Regions from separate parts of the Bradyrhizobium sp. HKCCYLS1011 genome, predicted to be linked through region 1. Evidence: predicted binding sites of a transcription regulator. Region 1 holds the regulator's gene; each other region holds the start of a gene.
The links. Region 1 encodes LexA, which represses DNA repair genes until DNA is damaged. Its sites were predicted from a motif close to TGTTCNNNNTGTGTTCNG; they were not measured.
Positions count from the first base shown of each region.

Region 2: a site for LexA is predicted at 4,915-4,932, ahead of ACQR1W_RS12455 (helicase-related protein). Genes of this name have one in related genera too.
Region 3: a site for LexA is predicted at 2,852-2,869, ahead of recA (recombinase RecA). Genes of this name have one in related genera too.

Region 1 is NZ_JBNPTT010000009.1:4,790-11,542, forward strand. It holds gene ACQR1W_RS27525 (LysR substrate-binding domain-containing protein) at 1-675, shown strand, start outside; gene ACQR1W_RS27530 (molybdopterin molybdotransferase MoeA) at 793-2,004, shown strand; gene lexA (transcriptional repressor LexA) at 2,180-2,878, shown strand; gene ACQR1W_RS27540 (hypothetical protein) at 3,155-3,595, shown strand; gene ACQR1W_RS27545 (hypothetical protein) at 3,671-3,919, shown strand; gene ACQR1W_RS27550 (hypothetical protein) at 4,106-4,474, opposite strand; gene ACQR1W_RS27555 (hypothetical protein) at 4,808-5,362, opposite strand; gene ACQR1W_RS27560 (aspartate/glutamate racemase family protein) at 6,197-6,753, opposite strand, start outside.
Region 2 is NZ_JBNPTT010000003.1:776,681-783,433, forward strand. It holds gene ACQR1W_RS12435 (DUF2235 domain-containing protein) at 1-1,220, opposite strand, end outside; gene ACQR1W_RS12440 (hypothetical protein) at 1,573-2,394, opposite strand; gene rpmB (50S ribosomal protein L28) at 2,839-3,144, opposite strand; gene ACQR1W_RS12450 (DUF3108 domain-containing protein) at 3,824-4,630, shown strand; gene ACQR1W_RS12455 (helicase-related protein) at 5,075-6,753, shown strand, end outside.
Region 3 is NZ_JBNPTT010000005.1:613,463-620,215, forward strand. It holds gene ACQR1W_RS19820 (hypothetical protein) at 1-49, opposite strand, end outside; gene ACQR1W_RS19825 (hypothetical protein) at 380-574, opposite strand; gene ACQR1W_RS19830 (hypothetical protein) at 1,106-1,336, shown strand; gene ACQR1W_RS19835 (ADP-ribosylation/crystallin J1) at 1,586-1,939, opposite strand; gene ACQR1W_RS19840 (hypothetical protein) at 2,564-2,755, opposite strand; gene recA (recombinase RecA) at 2,972-4,060, shown strand; gene ACQR1W_RS19850 (hypothetical protein) at 4,321-5,352, shown strand; gene gcvP (aminomethyl-transferring glycine dehydrogenase) at 5,420-6,753, opposite strand, start outside.

The sequences.
Region 1 (6,753 bases):
CCGGCGTTCGATCCGGCGACCGAGCAGCGCACCATCCGCCTCGGCTTTTCCAGCGAGGTGGAGCTCTTGCTGATCCCCGAACTCACGGCGGCGCTCCGCCGCGCCGCCCCTGGCTTGCGGCTGATCAGCCAGCCGGCGGAACGAGACCAGGTTCACCGCCTGCTCGACGAGGGATCGCTGGATCTCGCCGTCGGCTGTTTCGAGGCCGAGGTGCAGCGGCACAAGTCGCAGTTCCTGTTCGAGCAGGCGCTGAGCTGCGCCTTCAACCCCAACCGCGTGCCGGTGAAGGCGCCGATCGCGCTTGCCGATTACATGGCGCTGCCGCAGGTGCTGGTCACGTTCACCAACAGCCTGCAGGGGTGCTTCGCCGCCGCACTGGATGAGATCGGGACCGAGCTGAACGTGGTGGCGGCGTCCTCGGAATTTCTGAGCGTGCTGGCGACCGTCGCCGCCTCGCCCGTGATCACGACGATACCGGCGCGCATGGCGCGGCTTTACGGGCCGCGCTTCGGCCTGACGCTCAGCCCGGTCCCCTTGAAGCTGCGACTGCCGGCAGTCTCCATGGTCTGGCCGCTGCAGCTCGATCGCGATGCGGCCTCGGTCTGGCTCAGGACCCTGGTCGCCGAGATCCTGCAGACGACAGAGCGCGCCGCCTGTCGCGCGGTGGCCGGATAGCAACCGATCACTCTGCCGCGACCGCCTCGCAGCCGAAGCGCTTGGCCTTGCGTTAGAGCTTCGGTTAGAAGGCGAATTCGGTCGGCGCTGCGCCGGCTCCTCCCGGAAGGAACTCTCATGGCGCTGATGCCGGTCTCCGAAGCTCTGGCCCTGGTCCTCGACGGCGCCGTCCCGCTGCCCGAGGAGCAGATCGCGCTGGACCAGGCCTATCATCGGGTGCTGGCGCGCGATGTCGCCGCGCTGCGCACGCAGCCGCCGCAGGCGATGTCGGCGATGGACGGCTATGCGGTCCGCGCCGCGGATGCCGACCGCGCGCAGGCGCGGCTCAAGGTGATCGGCGAGATCGCGGCCGGTCGGCCGTTCGAACGTGCGCTCAGAGCGGGCGAAGCCGCGCGCATCTTCACCGGCGGCGTGGTGCCTGACGGGGCCGATGCGGTCGTAATCCAGGAAGACACCATCGCTGACGGCGATCACGTCACCCTCACCGAAGCGGCCAGACAGGGCCGCCACATCCGTCCCGCGGGTGCGGATTTCCGCGAGGGCGACGTGCTGCTCCAGTCCGGGCGCCGCCTGAGCGATCGCGACCTGTCGCTCGCAGCCAGCATGAACTATCCGGAGCTTCCGGTGCGCCGCCGGCCGAAGGTGGCGCTGCTCGCCACCGGCGACGAGCTGGTGATGCCGGGCTCCAGCCCCGAGCCTGGGCAGATCGTCTACTCCAACGGCTATGCTCTGCGCGCGCTGGCGCGCGCCGAAGGCGCAGAACCGATCGACCTCGGCATCGCCGCGGATACCTTGGACGCGACGGTCGCCGGCATTCGCCGCGCGCGCGAGGCGCAAGCCGACATCCTGATCACGACCGGCGGCGCTTCGGTCGGCGATCACGACCTGGTCAAGCAGGGGCTGGATGCTGAAGGCGTGGAGATGGCGTTCTGGAAGATCGCGATGCGCCCGGGCAAGCCGATGATGCATGGGCGCCTCGGCGCTATGCGCGTGATCGGTCTGCCCGGCAATCCCGTCTCCTCCTATGTCTGCAGCCTGTTGTTTCTGGTGCCGCTGATTCGGAAGCTGTTGGGGCTGGCGCAGATCCACCCCGCCCGCGAGACCGCTCTGCTCGGCCGCGACCTCGGCGCCAATGACGTCCGCGAGGACTATTTGCGCGCGCGACTCGAAGAGCGCGAAGACGGCACGCTGGTCGCCACTCCCGTCACGCATCAGGACTCCTCGCTGCTCGGAAATCTCGCGCTGTCCCAGGCTTTGGTGATCCGCCCCGCTTTTGCATCCGCAGCAAGTGCCGGCTCCACCTGCGAGATTCTGCGTCTGCCGGAATAAACCGGGCAGATTCTGACAGGCATCGTGCGCGCCATCTTCACTACAAATTAAGGATTGCAGAACACATATCGAACAGATAGTGTCCGTTCATGATTTGTTTCGAAGATGTTGCGGGCGCCGTGAAAAAGGTCGTCTCGAACAAGGACGACACGTCAACCCTGGGGATCTGGTCGAGATGCTGACGCGCAAACAGTACGAACTTCTGCGGTTCATCAACGAACGTCTGAAGGAAGCTGGCGTGCCGCCCTCCTTCGACGAGATGAAGGACGCACTCGATCTGCGCTCCAAGTCCGGCATCCACCGCCTGATCACGGCGCTCGAGGAGCGCGGCTTCATTCGTCGCCTGCCCAATCGCGCGCGCGCCATCGAGGTGATCAAGCTGCCCGAGCTGTCGCAAGCGGCGAACAATCGGCGCGGCTTCACACCCTCGGTGATCGAAGGCAATCTCGGCAAGGTGCGGACCAGCACGCCTGCGATCGACGACGGTGAGCGTCCGGTCGCGGTTCCGGTGATGGGCCGCATTGCCGCGGGCACGCCGATCGAAGCTTTGCAGACTCGCAGCCACACCATCAGCGTGCCCGCCGACATGCTCGGCACCGGTGAGCATTATGCGCTGGAGGTGCGCGGCGACTCGATGGTCGATGCCGGCATTCTCGACGGCGACATGGCGCTGATCCAGCGCAATGACTCAGCCGATACCGGCGACATCGTCGTGGCCCTGATCGACGACGAGGAAGCCACCCTGAAACGTTTTCGCCGTCGCGGCGCTTCGATTGCGCTCGAGCCGGCCAATACTGCTTATGAAGTCCGCATCCTGCCGCCCAACCGCGTCAAGATTCAGGGCAAGCTGGTCGGACTTTACCGAAAATACTGATTGTTTCGCGCGCGAGCTTCTCACAGGCTCGATTGCGCCGAGACCAGATTTGATCTGACGCGTTGGACGCCTGCTCCGACGACGGTGGTGATTGTGCGCTCTGAGAGTGAAGCAATGCGCTCAAACGGTTGTGATCACGAACGGCCGTAGACGGTGCAGATCAGCGCAGAATTGCCGTTAAGCACGCGCTAACATCGGGTTTGATGTCCACTCTGATAGAGGCCTGCGCCTGTCCGGGGGGAGCGTGGGTTGCTATCTCGAACGAGGAGCGATCCGATGTGTGACTATAGCCTGCATGCCGTTGCGTCCCGCCCTGCGAAGGTCGGGGAAACGCTGATCTCGACGACGTTCCGCGGAACTTCGACCCGCGGCTTCGCCTCCGAGAGCGAGCCGAATGTCGCCGTGTGTATGCTGCCCGGAACGGAATTGGCGTTTGCTGACGACGTCCGCTACGACAGCCGCTGGATCTGGACGCGCACGATCCGCGAACGCGTGGCCAAGTTCAACGCGATCGAGAAGCACGTGCCCGATCGCCATCACGACGCAATCGAATTCGCTGACGGCCGCCACGTGCTGGTAACGCAGCTCTGCGAAGGACAGCGCGTGACCGTGCTGCAGCTCCCGGTCGCCAAGCAGCCTGCCGAGCGCAAGCCGTTGGGCACGGAGGCAGCGAGCGGAAGCGAAGTGACGCCGGTGCGACGGATCTCGATTACCTGAGCTGAAGCGAAGACAAACAAATAGGAACATTCAGCCCTCGGCGGAAGTTGTGGTTCGCCGGGGGGAGAGTGGACCGTGGTCAACAAGATCAGTTGGCAGAAGGCCGGGCGCATCACTGAGCCCGGTCGTTACATGTTTACGTTCGGGTGGCTGACCGTGACGGCCGACGATCTCGCCATCTGGCAGCGACATCCCGATGCGCTCTTCACGCTGGTGGAACTTCCGCCGCCAGCGCAGTCCCCGTCTGACGATGACGAGGAGGACGAGACCTCCGAATATCATCTCGGCACGTTCGAGCTGCCGTCGGAGTCCGGTCAGAGCTAGCACCTCTACGCAGAGGTTGTGGTCCGATCGAACTGCATAGGTCGCGCGTGTCGCATGACTGGATATGGCCCCATCTCGGACATCCTCGATCGGCTCCGATGATGTCCGCTCCGGGGGTGAAACCAGAAGTAAGCGACGTGGAAGCGAATCGCCGCTTTTGAACCCGAAGCCGACGTTGGTGCTGGTCTAGAGACGCCTCCACTCCTGGACTACGATCTGGAAGTCGTCCTCATAGACAATCTTTCCCGGGTTCTTCGATCGGAGCAGCCGCACTGCGGTGCCGTGCTCCTCAAGGAGTGCCGCGATTTCCCACATCTTTTTGATCGATGGCTCCGCCGTGTCCTTAAACCACGAAACTGCTTCTGGTCCCCAGTTGCTCGTCGAGAATGGCGGACAAGGGAGATGGTCATTTAGCCAAGCGTAGGTGTCCTCAAGCCACTCCGTCTGATAGGAGGCGAGTTGTCCCCGGTCGCGAAGAAGCCGCGCCTCAGTAATGATACCCGTCAGCCAGCGGTGGTTCTCACCGTCGGCGCCGACCACAAACCGAACAAACATACCAATTCGCGCGCCTCCACCGGAGCAGCCGTGCCCGCAGACCGCCAACTGACGCAATCTACCACACGTGAGGTTTGACGAAGCGGGTCGAAACTATTGGCCCAGAGAACTCCGTAAAACAATCATACTGGAGCTGCGACTTTCACTTTCACATGGCGGCTTCGGGCCCCATGCTGCCTAGCCCGATGCTCATCGAAGCGTCGGCTGTCGAGTTATAGACCGGAAGCGGCTTGCACGGGTCAAAACCACTGGTTCTGATCCAAGGCGGACATTCGGCAGATGTAGAACTACGAGCAATCCGGACTCCGGGCCCGCTGCCATGGCCTCAACCCTCTAAATTCGGCCACGCATGATTTCGAGAAGTGCGCGCGTGGATGTGTTCTCAAGCGGGAATGCTGCGATCCATAAGCCTCGATAGCCGAAGAGCCGATTTGCCGTGCCCAAGAACCGGCCTACAAAATTTGTTCGTAGCGTACTCACGAATTGAGGATCCACGTCCAGAACAAGGCCTTTACCACGATAGTCCTTCGCAGACAGGATCGTAGACCACGGAATCCAGTCGGAGCTGATCCGGCTATCCTTGAAGCCATCCGGGGTCAAAAAGAGAACCGGCCGGCGCGGACCGAACAGCCTACCCGCTGACTGAATAGTAATCGGTCCGAACATGATGATGCCTACCACCCCAATCAGCAACGCTAGGGACGGCGAAACAATCTGGCGAGCCGTTGTTTGAGGAGGGCCAAGGAAGCCAAAAAGCACGCCGAGGCAAGCTCCGGTCATGAACAATGCACCGAGAGTGAGAAGCACCCCACCGGCAAGGAAGAAGCTGAGTCGGACGCGCGATTCATAGATTTCCAGGCAATCATTCGCTTGGAGTTTATCTGACATCTTATGTCCCGTCGTTCGGATCGAGCCGTATGAAGTGAAGTTATGCCGGTAGCATGCGAAGGTTGTGTAAGTCATCGGCTACATCCGAGCTTTTTTACGATCCATTTTACAGATCGTTAGCCTCGAGAGGACTTTAACTGTTTTTGTGCCGTCTCGAATGTCACCTCTTGGCCCGTCTTCGACCTCTCGCTCTATGCCAAGCAGGTCTGCTGTTCGGGTTCAACTGGAAGCAGGCTGTCGAAGAACCGAAGGGTCGCTTGCGACCAGAAGCAGCCCTCGGTTCGCACTCAGATCCGATCTGGTTTGTCACTGATCTGCCTTCTTTAGGCAGCGTAGGTCTCCGACGATTCTCTACATTTGGCTGGGCGTGACCCTTGCACTGATGATCTGTGCGGAGCTTTTGAAATCCAAAATGATGAACTGCCGTGCTCCTGGGACAAAACTCATGAGCCGGTTCTGGTGGGGACGTGGATTTACATTTCTAACCAGCCCGGAAAGCTTTACGGGGACAATTTTATCGGCTCTGGACTATCCGGGTTGAAGTCACGTGCATGCTGTGGATGTTTCCGGGTGGCATTGTTGCTGGGCTGATACAGGAAGGCGGCCGGGGGCTACCATTAGGACGTAGCCGTTCGTATCGTCTGTCGGCTCAAGGCCGCCGATTTGCGGCGCTGCATGAAATCGTCAGCTATCTGGAACAGAGTGGGCATCAACACTTGGTTTCACCGCCAACCGGTCAAGACCTCTGTGCGGAGGTACGAGCGCGCAAGTACTGACATCATCATCCGGATCGTGATCCCAGCATCTCGCCCGTCCCTTGATGCCGAACCGCCGTCACGCAATAGCCAGTCGCGCAATCGCGTCGACATGAATGGCAGCGCAGTCGACCAGCGGGAACGGCGCGGCGTCCTGGCTGAAGACCAACGCAAGATCGGTCCCGCCGAGCATGATGGCCTCGGCGCCGTCCTCATCGAGCAACTTCCGGCTCACATGATTGAAGATTGAACGCTGCGCCTCCGTCACGACACCGGACGCCGCCATCGCAACATAGGCCTGATGCACATCGTCCAGGTCGCTTCCGCTTGGCGGGATGATGTCGGCGCTGCGGACGCCACCATAGAAGCGTTTCCATGACCGTGCGAGTTCCGAGAATTCCGATCCGCTTGAGGCCACGTTTTTCGACAGCCGCACTGACCTCGGAATCATGTCGACAACCGGCAGGGGCGACAACGCTTTGAAGGCCTCAATACAGAAGTGTCCCGCGATCGAGGTGACAACGACGCAAGCAGCGCCCGCGGCAACGAGGCGATTGGTGAGCCTCGTATAGATCGCCACCTGCGCTTCGACGTCATTGGCTGACAGATTTTTGAGAAGCGTTGGCGTATCGGCGT
Region 2 (6,753 bases), on a different contig from region 1:
TAGGACGCAGGCAGGTTGACGGGCCGATACTCCGGTATCTCGGCGATCCGCATCAAGGCGCTCTCGTGGATGAATGCGCCATCGGGAATGAAGCGCGGCTCGCAATCGGGAATGTAGAAGCCGAAATGCGATTTGCGGGCCGGCCATTCCTTGTACTTGTCCTTCTTCGGAATGAATTCGAGCAGCCGCCAGGGCGGCGTCATCGAATTGTGCAGCTGCCCGCGAATCTCAGGCGCGACATAGGAGAACGGGCTGCCCTTGCGCTGCACGCCCCACGCGAGCTGGTTGACGGTGCGCGGGTTGACGCAAAGCCCCGCCTCGATCGCCTCGTCGATCATCCACAACAGCGGATATTTCGACAGCGCGGACTCTTTCTCCGGATAACCGCCGCCGACGTCGCAATGCACGCCGGCGAACCACACCTGCTTGGCATCCTGCGGGGTCGCATTGACGTCGTTGAAGCGCACCGGCTTGAAGGTCTGCGGCTCGTCCCACTTCTTCAGGCGGAACATGCAGCGCTGCTCGTCCATCGCGATCGCCTGCCGGAAGATCCTCACGCTCGGATTCTGGATCGTGAAGGCCAGCTCCTCGAGGCTCGGCCAGTAAAGGCGATCCGGACGCGGCACGATCACGCTCGCGACCGTATCCCATACGCCGATGAAATGGATCGAGGGAGCCCGCGTCGACAGGATGCGGGCAAATTGCGCGGCCTGGTCGTTGCGGCTTTCCGGAAGCGGACCGTCCTCGTCGGCAATCTCGGCGCGCAGCGTGACGCCGCGTCCGGCCTTCGGATTGTCGGAGGAATATTTCTTGTAGGCGATCAGGCCTGATCCTGCGAGATTGACCTGGTCCGGCGAGATCAGCCCGATCTTGTGAATTAATCCGGCCAGCACGCGTACGGTGTAGGCGCCGCGGGAAAAGCCGAACAGGAAGATCCGGTCGCCGTCTTGGTAATGGTGAACCAGGAAGGAGTAGGCTGCGATCACGTTGTCATCGAGCCCGTAACCCGTCGCCAGCCCCAGCACCATGTTGAAATTGGCCTTGATGCGGTTCCAGGTGTCTGGTTGCGATAGCGTGCCGACGCCGGGATCATAGAACACCGCCTGATGCGGCGTGGTCTTGTCGGTCTTGCGCAGGCAGCGGTAGAGCTTCAGCACGTTGGAGATGTTTTCGCTGATCTCGTTACCGGTGCCGTCGCAGCAGATGACGATATTCTTCATTGCGATTGCAACTCTCCCAGGCTCGACCTTGGCGAGTGTAGACCATCCTGTGACGCTTTGGGAGATAGGGTTTTGTGACACTTCTTCCAGCAGGCAGGAATTGCCGAACTGGGGCCGTTAGCGATTCACCTATGCTCGCGGAACTCTCGCGCTGTGAAAAGTACAAGAGCCGCTTTAATCAGATTGTTGCGCGCGGAAGCGGCGGATACTCCGCAGTAGCTAAGATCTTGGGAGACGCAGCGGTCACCAGTGCGGAGGGGTCGGTCTAGAAAATCGGCCAAGCTCCGACGTGAAAAAAAGAGCATATACCCGATAGGTCTAGAACCCGAAATTCGAACCAGAGCGACTGGGGCTATGGTTTCGCATCTAAATACGCAGTTGTGTATTTTTGCAGCAGCGAAGCCAATTCCTCTATAGGAAGTCCATTTTCGTCGTATTCTTCGCCGTGAAGCATCGTGTCACGCATCTTCTTTATTTTCTGAAACTGCTCAACATCTGCCCTTACGTCATCTTCAGATGAGTGAGCAAATAGTATAGAACTTACGCAATGGAATTTGTCGGATAACCGGTACTTGTCCTTCATGACATCTCGCACCCGAAAAAGAAACTTCCCTCTCAACACTGTCTGTGGGCCGTCGGCTAAGGGTGACATAAACTGCTGCTCATATCTCGAAAAGCATTTGGCTATTAAGATTTCTAGCGCCGACCATCCGAACAAGAAGGCTCGAAGTGGATCCCTCTCGTGTTCAGTCATTCGCGAAGAGAGGCGCTTGACAGCGCTCAAACTCTTGTCGACTTGAAGAGCGAGAAACCTCGACTGAATATCCGTCACACCTTCGGTTGAGAGGCTTTTAGATAGATAAACGCGGCCATTCATCGATACGGAAAAGCTGTAGACGTCGCGCCCACTAGGATGCCTGAAATACACTTGGTCTGCTACTTGAACGAAATTCGCTGGCGCTTTACCCTCAAGGCTAAGCGCCAATCTCATGCTCTCAAATTCGTCCGCGTGTTTTTGTTTGAGCGCTGCTTTGTCGACCCCATCGAGGGCTACAATAAATCTATCCGTTGTTGCTGATTTATCGATCGAAACGCGGGCTTCTCCATATCCTTCCGCAATCAACACTGGATTTGATCGGATAGTTTCTTGGCGCATCGAACGAATCTCATTCATGGACTTCGTCAGCGCCTCGTCGAAGTCCTTCCCGTCTCTGCAGAAGATGGTGTTTAGCGCAATAGCCGCGATTGACGAGCCAATATCGGCTTTCTCTAGATATGTATCGGGCGTATTCGTAAGTATAAATGAGCACCGATCGGATCGGTACAGTTCTCCTGCTTCGAAATGCGTCGGAAGGCTGATCCCGCCCCGGACGCTCCAAGCGGCGATACGCGTGTAAGGCATCACTATCGTAGACGTCATCGCATTTTCTCGCGTTTCGTCTCGTGGTTGTTAGTCTTGAATGTGCAGTTCTAAATTCGCGGGTCCAGCTGCTGGTAACGGATGTGTAGCCCATCCCAAACAAAAAAGCCGGGTCGCTCGACCCGGCCTTTATGTATTGCCCCGAGCGAGCGGCCTCGCTGGCCACAAAGCAGCGAGTGCCGTCCTCAGCTCGCTTTCTCAGCTCGCCTTGGCGGCGGGAGCCTCGGCGGCCTTCTTCTCGATCTGGCGCTTCAGCTCCAGCGCGCGCGGCGACAGCGCGGCCGCGTTGGCCTTGAGCAGATAGGCGTCGAGGCCGCCATTGTGATCGACGCTCTTGATCGCGTTGGTCGAGACGCGCAGGCGCACGTTGCGGCCGAGTGCATCCGAGATGAAGGTCACGTTGCACAGGTTCGGCAGGAAGCGCCGCTTGGTCTTGATGTTGGAGTGGCTCACCTTGTGGCCGACCTGGGGGCCCTTGGCCGTCAGTTCACAGCGCCGCGACATTGTTGCAAATCCTCTTCCATCCCCGCACCCATAGGCCGCATCAGGCGGGCGGCGCGGGGGTCCAAAACTCGTCCAGTTCTCTCTGGGAGACGCGGACGTATAGGGGGCATGGGCGAATACGTCAAGTTTTTGAAGGCCGCCTCTGCCGGCGCATGCGGGGGCGCCGGCTGACCTCCCGCCGCTTTGGGGCGAGCGGCGCTCGTCCGGTCCCGCAGGCGGCAGCGGGAACGGGGTGCAGGGCAGGCTGACCGGTTGCCCGGGCGCGCTTCTGACCCGAAAAGGCCTTGCCGGATCAAGGCCATAGCTATCCGCTCGCCATCATATAAACGGCGCAATCGGAGCGCCAGGATACTCCGGTGCCGCGACCGTCGGGCGACCTTCGGCGCCTTCGACCGGACCACGCGGCACCGCCGGCTGGCGATGACCGGGCCGGCTCGGCCCCAGCGGGCGCTTTCCGAGCCGAGCAAGGCTCAAAGCGCGGGAAAAGCCGCCATTGATGGACCAGTTGCGTTGTACCGCAGTTTTTTTGACTTAAGTAACAAGGCGATCGCGCAATTGCGCGCACAGGCGGTTTTGGCAGGATCGGCCCTTAGACGTGACTCATAGCATAGCCCACCCGAACGTCGCGCCCGCCTGTGGCCGCGCCCTTGGCTCCCGGTTTGCGCTTCGCGCAGCTGGGATGCTTGCGCTGACCGTGGCGCTGCTCACCGCGGTCCCGCGAGCCGATGCCCAGGGCCGGCTCGATGCCGAATATGAGGCGACACTCGCCGGCATTCCGATCGGCAAGGGCACCTGGGCCATCGAGATCGGCGACGACCAATACGGTGCGGCCGCGCAAGGCGGCACCGCGGGGCTCCTGAAGAGCTTTTCGCAAGGCTCGGGGCAGGGCTCCGCCCAGGGGCGTATCGTCAACGGCGCGCTGGTCGGCCAGAGCTACCAGGCCTCGACGACAGCCGGCAAGAAGTCCGAGCAGATCCACATCACGCTTGCCAACGGCAATGTGAAGGAGTTCGGCATCGATCCGACGCCGCCGGTGGATCCCGACCGGATCCCGGTGACCGAGGCGCATAAGCACGGCGTCTACGATCCGATGACGGCGTCGCTGTTGCGCGTTCCCGGCAATGGCGAGCTGCTCACCCCGGAAGCCTGCCACGCCGGCGCGCCGGTGTTCGATGGCCGCATGCGCTACGAGCTCAAGCTCGATTTCAAGCGCATGGAGAACGTGAAGGCCGATAAGGGCTATCGCGGGCCGGCCTTGGTCTGCGCCATCTATTTCACGCCTGTGGCCGGCTATATTCCGGACAGGCCCGTGATCAAGTATCTGGCGAACGCGCGCAACCTCGAGATCTATTTCGTGCCGATCGCCGGCACGCGCGTCCTGGTGCCGTTCAAGCTGGTGATCCCGACCCCGTTCGGAACCGGCGTGCTGCAGGCGACCAGCTTCGTGACGCAGGCGACTCCGCCGCACGTGGCGAAGACGCAGTAGGGCTGGCGAGCCCGCAGCCGCTGTTCGCTCTCCACATCTGGTTTCCGAGGTCGCGCTGACGCGCGCGGCCCCGGAATGACGAGGCAGGTCAGCGCATGAATCCGTTTGACTCCGGCTCGAATCTGATTCGACTTAGCGCCCGCGTCGCCTGCGCCGAATCCGTCGCAAAACGGTTGCTTGTGATCGTCCGTAAAACTTGATCTAGTGCACTCCCTGGCGTCAGGCGCGAGATGTTGCGTGAACGAAGCCGGAAAGACACAGGAGTCACCGATTCGGGCGTGATTCGTTCTCAAGGCGTTCCGAAGCTTAAGGCGCGGCACTATATGCGTTGCAAAGTGAGACAGATGAGCGAGGTCGCGACCTCCTGAAACAGCTTCAAAATGTGGTTCCATCGCGCGTCACGGCTCGCACGCGCCTCTCGCCGGCAAAGACTTAAATTAACGAATGGCTTTCTCGTCCTCTTCGGCTGCCTCGCCCTTCGAGCGCACGCCTGATCGTGCTGCCGGCTCCGGCGTCACCGCCGTGCTTGGTCCGACCAACACCGGCAAGACTCATCTTGCGATCGAGCGCATGCTCGCGCATTCCAGCGGCATCATCGGTTTGCCGCTGCGCCTGCTCGCGCGCGAGGTCTACAACAAGATCGTCGATCGCGTCGGCACCGAACTGGTGGCGCTGATCACCGGCGAAGAGAAGATCAAGCCGAAAAATCCGCGCTACTGGGTCTCGACCGTCGAGGCCATGCCGCGCGACCTCGACGTCTCGTTCCTCGCGGTCGACGAGGTCCAGATCGCCGCCGATCTCGAGCGCGGCCACGTCTTCACCGACCGCATTCTCAACCGCCGCGGTCGCGACGAGACGTTGTTGCTGGGCGCGGCGACGATGCGGCCGATCATCGAGCGGCTGTTGCCGGGCGCATCGCTGGTGACGCGACCGCGGCTGTCGCAGCTCGAATTCGCCGGCGACCGCAAGATCACGCGGCAGCCGCGGCGGACCGCGATCGTCGCCTTCTCGGCTGACGAGGTCTACGCGATCGCCGAACTGATCCGCCGGCAGCATGGCGGCGCGGCGGTGGTGCTGGGATCGTTATCTCCGCGCACGCGCAACGCGCAGGTGGCGATGTTCCAGAACGGCGATGTCGACTACCTGGTCGCCACCGACGCGATCGGCATGGGCCTCAATCTCGATGTGGATCACGTCGCCTTCGCCTCCGACCGCAAATATGATGGTTATCAGTTCCGGCGGCTGACCCCGGCGGAATTTGCCCAGATCGCAGGGAGAGCCGGGCGCGCCACGCGCAACGGCACCTTTGGCACCACCGGACGTTGTGCCCCGTTCGAGCCCGAGCTCGTCAATGCGCTGCAGAACCACACCTTCGATTCCGTGAAGATGCTGCAATGGCGCAATGCGCGGCTGGATTTCGCAAGCGTCAGCGCCCTGCAGGTGTCGCTGGCGCTGCCGCCTGCGCATGAGGCCCTGACCCGGGCGCCGATTGCCGAAGATTTGCGCGTGCTCGATCATGCCGCACGCGACGCCGAGGTACGCGATATGGCGCATGGTCCTGCCGCGGTCGAACGGCTATGGGAGGCCTGCCAGATCCCGGATTACCGGAAGCTGTCGCCGGCCGCGCATGCCGAGCTTGTGACCACGGTGTTCGGCTTCCTGATGCAGAAAGGGCGCATTCCGGATGCCTGGTATGCTGCGCAGGTCGATCAGGCTGATCGCATCGACGGCGATATCGACACGCTGTCCGGGCGGATTGCACAAATTCGCACCTGGACCTTCGTCGCCAACCGGCCGGATTGGCTGGCCGATCCCGATCATTGGCAGGGGATTACCCGCGACGTTGAAAATAAATTGTCAGACGCCCTGCATGAACGGCTCACGGAGCGTTTCGTTGATCGTCGTACCAGTGTATTGATGCGGCGCCTGCGGGAGAACAGTGTTTTGAATACGGAAATCGGCAAGACTGGCGAAGTGATCGTCGAAGGGCACGCGATCGGCCGGCTGGATGGATTCACCTTCGCGCCCGACGCCGCCGAGGCCGGCTCCGAGGCCAAGGCCCTGCAGGCCGCGGCCCAGAAAGCCCTGGCCGGCGAGATCGAGGCGCGTGCCGAAAAACTGTC
Region 3 (6,753 bases), on a different contig from region 1:
GCGATGCGAACTCTTCGGGCGTAAGCAGGGGAGGGGTGTGGACGGTCATCGTTCAACTGAAGGTCGGTTCACGCGTTGCGGGGCTGCGGGTGCCGGCCAATGCAGCCGTTGCAGCAGCTGAATGTCAATCGATGTGCGATGACCGACTGCGATGACTGACGACGATGAGATGTGCAATCCCGGATTCGCGGGTGGGATCGCAAAACCTTGCGAGCGAGGTGGCCGAGCCCCGGACCGCCGCGGACCGAGGCTCGGCGTCAACGTCGCAGCTCCCCTCGAGGGCAGTTCGGCAATGACGTTGTAACTCTAGTACGAACCGTCCGTCGAACCTTGAGTCAGGTCAAAAAGGGGGCGGCACCGGAAACACACGGATAGATTGTCAGCAGTTGTCGTTAGAAATCTTCTCCGGCGCGACGGTCAGTCGATATGCAACTTCGGTCGATCCGTCGACCACTTCGAGAAGCTCCCCGCAGAGCAGGCAGCGGATCTCGCCGGCGCTGCCGGTCTGCGATTGGAGTTCGATCCGGCGGAAGCCGGCTTTGCAGGCGGGGCAGATCACGTCGTCTGTTCGCATAGGTATTTATGCCGAGCCCCGCCTGATCGTTCCCGCTGGCGGCTGCGCACGCGCACATTTAACGACGCGAACATCTTGCGATCGTGATGCTGGTTCCGATCATCCATTCCAGGCTGCGTGGGGGTCAAAAGCCCCGGCGTTGCAGCCGGGGCTTTCTTTCGGCGCGGATGGATTCAGGGCCTTGCGCCTACGTGTGACAGCGAATGTGTGACAGTGAATGTGAGACTATGAAGGCGTGAACAAGGAGTGTGTGAGGACGAACGCGCGACGATGAGGGAGGGACAACGAGCCTGCGATCTAATGAGCCGGTGACTTAATGAGCCCGTGACTGTGAGCCGGGTGGGCAGCTTGCCACAAGCGGAACTCGCGATGCAGTGGGAACTCACAAGACCACTTTGGCAACCTTAATTCTATACCGCAACTAAAAGTTTATCGCAACCGAGTGTGATATGCGATTGCATCGCGTTGCGTGATCGCGGTCACATTCGCATGCGCCTGCTCAGTGAGTCGCGACTGCGACGAGGTCGAGCGATGTACAAGGTTATCGACACCATTCTCAATATCGGTTGCCTGCTGACAGCAACCTTCTATGTCCTGACCGTGCTGTGGGCGCAGCTTAACTGCTCGCTGATCCCGATGCTCGGTAGTCCCTGTCATGGGTCTGAGCGTGATGCCTGGATGGTCCCGCTCTTCCTGGCCCCTATCGGCGTGCCCGCGCTGATTGGACTCGCGGTGATGCTGTGGGGACCGCCCCGAGGCTGACGTTGCGACCGAGCGTCCAGGCGCGGCCGGCCGAAGGCTGATGTTCCGGCGCCGATGTTGGCTCAAGCGTCGAAGCCGCTGCACGAGATTGCACGCTTGGCACGACTGCCGGGTCTGAGAGCGGAACTCCGTTCTTGGCCGGAGAACTGCGGAGCGGTGCAGCAGCTGCCTAAAACTGCAGCGTTTGCATGCGAACAAAAGCGGAAGCGAGGCGGGAACTTCGTTCTTCTCAGGAGAACCACGGAAGCGTCAGGGGAAGCTCCTGATTACTTCGATGATGCCGACAATGGCGGGGTTGAAGGCGTCGAGATCTGCCGCGGGGATCCAGTACTCGCGATGGTCGCGGCCGCCAACCTCTTGCACCTCATAGTGTGCGAGGAAACTCCGTTTCACCTCGAAGCGCGTCACATGTCCCGCACCGCTCGCCGGCATGTTCCAGTCGCGCGCGATCTTGGTTGCGTAGTCCTCGCTCAGCACCGGATAGAAAATCGGCTGCTCCGGAAGACGCGGCGGAAAGCTTCGCATCCCGGAGGAGCGGATCAGCGCGAGCTCATCCGGGCCGACGGGGCGCCAGAGTGTGATGGTCGGTTCGTCTGCGGGCATCGGCGCGTCAGGAACGATCGGTGGTTGCAACAAGACGGGTGTGCAGAACTATCATGAATCCTGCGTGCGGTCGCGATGGACCGCGACCGTCATGGCTGCGGCTTGGCATTCGTGTCGATCTGGCAGGCTGGGCTTAGGCTCTATGGCACGAGGCCTGAGACGTGACGGTTCGTCTGCGAGGAGCCCCTCGGCTTCGTCCTGTAGGGGCAAGTGCGACGCCCCGCGCACACCTTGTGCTGTGGGCATCGTTCACTTTTCGGGGACGACGCGCAACATCAGCGGCGCCATGTTATGTTGTCGGAGGCAACTGCTGCTGCCGAGGAGATGGCCAATGGCCGGGTGGGTTATTTTCATCTTGTCAGTTGCTTCGATACCGCTCGCGACAGAGATGGCGCGCGAACGTCAGAGATCGCAGCGAACGTGGTTCTGGATCGCCTTCCTCGTCGGTCCGTTGGCGCCCCCGGTGCTTCTGGTCCTCGGAGATGCCAAGCAGCCCATGCGCGCGAATTAGAGACGCTCGCAACCTGTTTGTGTTGGCGATCGTCACAGGCCGCGACGGGGGGGGGCGAGGTCGAGAATGGCCGCGGCTCTCCGGTGAAGTTATCCGCCGCAACTCAGACGGACTTAGCGCTTTTGAGTGCGCTTTGCTTCCTCGACAACTTCCGTTGATCGTTCAAGAACCGCAAGGCTCTTGGCCAAGGTGAGGTAGGTCTCGGCCACCGTCTCAAGCTGTCGGCGCGCTGCGGGATCGGCCGCCTGCCTGGCAGCGCGTTCGTAGCGCGTCGCAAGATGAAGATATTCGGCCGGCGTCGTCATGGCCGGGCAACGAGAGCTCCTGCAGAGCGTTCCTGATGGGATCGCAAAATCAAACTCGGACACTGGCGAAAGTGAGGAGAGCCTAGCCTCTAAGAAAAGAACATATTGCGAACATAGAACAGATCGGGTACGTTGCGGGACAGATAAACCGAAGATTGCCGGCCCGTCTCGTTAACCATTTGTCCATCCCGCGAATCCCCGCCATAAGGAGCGCCAATGTCCGCCACCGCACTGCGCATCGTCGAAGGTTCTTCCATGGATAAGAGTAAGGCGCTGTCCGCAGCCCTGTCCCAGATCGAGCGCCAGTTCGGCAAGGGCTCGGTGATGAAGCTCGGCAAGAACGATCGCTCGATGGACATCGAGACGGTCTCGACCGGCTCGCTCGGGCTCGACATCGCGCTTGGGGTCGGCGGTCTGCCAAAGGGGCGCATAGTCGAGATCTACGGCCCGGAATCCTCGGGCAAGACCACCTTGGCGCTGCACACCGTTGCGGAAGCGCAGAAGAAGGGCGGCATCTGCGCCTTCATCGATGCCGAGCACGCGCTCGACCCGGTCTATGCGCGCAAGCTCGGCGTCAATATCGACGAACTCCTGATCTCCCAGCCCGACACGGGTGAGCAGGCGCTGGAAATCTGCGACACGCTGGTGCGCTCGGGGGCGGTCGACGTGTTGGTGGTCGATTCGGTCGCGGCGCTCGTGCCCAAGGCCGAGCTCGAAGGCGAGATGGGCGAATCGCTGCCGGGTCTGCAGGCGCGGTTGATGAGCCAGGCGCTGCGCAAGCTGACCGCCTCGATCAACAAATCCAACACCATGGTGATCTTCATCAACCAGATCCGGATGAAGATCGGCGTCATGTACGGCTCGCCGGAGACCACCACCGGCGGCAATGCGCTGAAGTTCTATGCCTCGGTGCGTCTCGACATCCGCCGCATCGGCGCGATCAAGGAGCGCGACGAGGTGATCGGCAACGCCACGCGCGTGAAAGTGGTGAAGAACAAGCTGGCGCCGCCGTTCAAGCAGGTCGAGTTCGACATCATGTATGGCGAGGGCGTCTCCAAGATGGGCGAGATCCTCGATCTCGGCGTCAAGGCCGGCATCGTCGAGAAGTCCGGCGCTTGGTTCTCCTATGACAGCCAGCGGCTGGGGCAGGGACGCGAGAACGCCAAGTCCTTCCTGAAGGCCAATCCTGACATGACGGCCAAGATCGAGACCGCAATCCGGCAGAACTCCGGCCTGATCGCCGAGCAGATCCTGGCCGGCAGCGCCGAGCGCGACGCGGACGGCGAAGAGCCGGCTGAAGAGTAAAGTTTACGGCGGCAGCGGGCGCCTGGGGACGTTGAGTTGCCGACGTCCCGGCGCCCGCTTGCGTGTGTATGGTGCGCCACCGAAATTCGCGTGCCTTGCGTTTGCACTCTACGCCGTATTTGGGAGGCGGGGGTGCCGTCTTCATGCGCTTCATACAGTTTGAGCTCGAATTGCTGACGCCGAACGCGCGGACGAATTGCCTGGATCCGCGCCCTCATTTCCACATCTAATATGCCGTACGCGTTGCATGGTGATGGGTCATGACGCGCCTGATCCTGACGACGGACTACATCTATTGCAGGTCAGATGCGGACGATTCGCCCGATCTGTTTCTGCATTTCGGTCACGACTTCGGCCCTCATCTGCAGCGGCTCGTGTTTGGTCATCCGCCTACAGAAGCTCAGCTCGAGGATCGCTTTGATGTCCGATCTGAACAACGACACCAAAAGCGAGGTTCACACTGGCTGGATTTCCTTCCCTCGAAACGTCTCGACCGGTTCGAGGTGCGCGGCATCGGCCTCGCCCAGCTTTGCGCATGCTCTGAAACCGTCGAGCTTTGGATCGGGCCGACTGCGAATGACCAGCTCGAGTTGATCTGGCTGCTCGACTATCTCAGGCGTCGCAGAGCCATTCCGCGGCGTCTTTCCCTTCGACCGGCCGATCCGCTGGTCGGCAGTTCCACCGAGGAGGTGGCTGCAATGGACGCTCCGCGAATTCCCATCACGTCCACGCATGTCGAGCTCGCTTCGAAAGCCTGGCAAGCCTTTCGTTCGCCGACGCCGCAAGCCTGGGTTGACCTGCTGCGGGAGGATCTGAGCGCGTTGCCACGCCTGCGCGACACCGTATTGAGGCTGTTGATTGAGTTGCCGGCCCCCGGCACCGGCCTCGGGTCGACCGAGATCGGATTGTTGGAGCTGATCTATCCCGATCCGCCGCACCGGCTCAGCGTCATCCTGAACACGCTCGTCTACTTCAACGGATACTATCGCCACACGATATTCAATGACTGGGAGACGGCTCTGTTGGCAGAGCCGCTGGCTTTCGGTCCTGAGCCTGCGATCACGGCGCTCGATCCTGAACTTCAGACTCTCGCGCTCGGGAATTTTCGGCGACGTCAGGATATCCATCGGGAAAGCCGGCCGCGGCTGACGGAATTCGGTGAAGCGGTCCTGATCGGCCGCGCGGATTTTTCCCGGCACAATCCGATCCATCGTTGGTGGGGCGGCACGGAGCTGACCAACGCCAATCTCTGGCGCTGGGACCCCGTTGCGAACGTGCTGATCGCACCTTGATCTGTCGGACAACGCGTCTGGTTGAGCGCCGCGGACCACGGCGCTCAACCGAGGGATGGATCGCAGCTTACTCCGCCGCCTCCGCATAGTCCGCCAGCGGCGGACAGGAGCAGACCAGGTTGCGGTCGCCGTAGACATTGTCGACGCGACCCACCGGGCACCAATATTTGTCGGTACGCGAGGCGCCCGCCGGGAAGCAGCCTTCGCTGCGGCGATAGGCGCGATTCCAATCATCATCGGCGACGTCGTGCACCGTGTGCGGCGCGTGCCGCAGCGGCGAGGCCTCGATCTTGAAACGGCCCTGTTCGACCTCGGCGATCTCCTTCCTGATCGCGATCATCGCGTCACAGAAACGATCGAGCTCTGCCTTTGATTCCGACTCGGTCGGCTCGATCATCAGCGTCCCCGGCACCGGGAAGCTCATGGTCGGTGCATGGAAGCCGTAATCAATCAGCCGCTTGGCGATATCGTCGACGGTCACGCCGCTGGTCTGCTTCAGCGGCCGGGGATCGACGATGCACTCATGCGCGACCCGGCCGCGCTCATTGCGATAGAGCACCGGGAAATGCGCATCCAGCCGCGCTGCGATGTAGTTGGCATTGAGGATCGCGATTTCGGTGGCGCGTTGCAGGCCCTCGCCGCCCATCAAGAGCATGTAGATGTAGGAGATGGTCAGGATCGAGGCCGAGCCGTAGGGCGCCGCCGATACCGGCCCGACTGGGCGCACGGTCGCGCCATCGGTCGCCGGATGGCCTGGCAAGAACGGCGCCAGATGTGCCTTGACGCCGATCGGACCCATACCCGGTCCGCCACCGCCGTGCGGAATGCAGAAGGTCTTGTGCAGGTTGAAATGGCTGACGTCGGCGCCGTAATCGCCGGGGCGCGCCAGCCCGACCTGCGCGTTCAGATTGGCGCCGTCGAGATAGACCTGGCCGCCATGGGCATGAACGATATCGCAGATCTCCCCGATATGCTCCTCAAACACGCCATGCGTCGAGGGATAGGTGATCATGATGGCGGCGAGATTGGCCGTGTGTTTCTCCGCTTTCGCCTTGAGATCGGCGACGTCGACGTTGCCGCCACCGTCGCAGGCGACCACCACGACCTCCATGCCGGCCATGTGGGCGGAGGCCGGATTGGTGCCGTGGGCGGAAGAGGGGATCAGGCAGACCTTGCGATGGCTCTCGCCGCGGGCGGCATGGTAGCCGCGGATCGCGAGCAGCCCGGCATATTCACCCTGGGCGCCTGAATTCGGCTGCAGCGACACCGCGTCATAACCGGAGATCCTGCACAGCCAGTCTTCGAGACGGCTGAACAGCGCGTGATAGCCGGCTGCCTGCGCGCGCGGCGCGAACGGATGCAGGCTCGAAAATTCGGGCCATGTGAGCGGGATCATCTCGG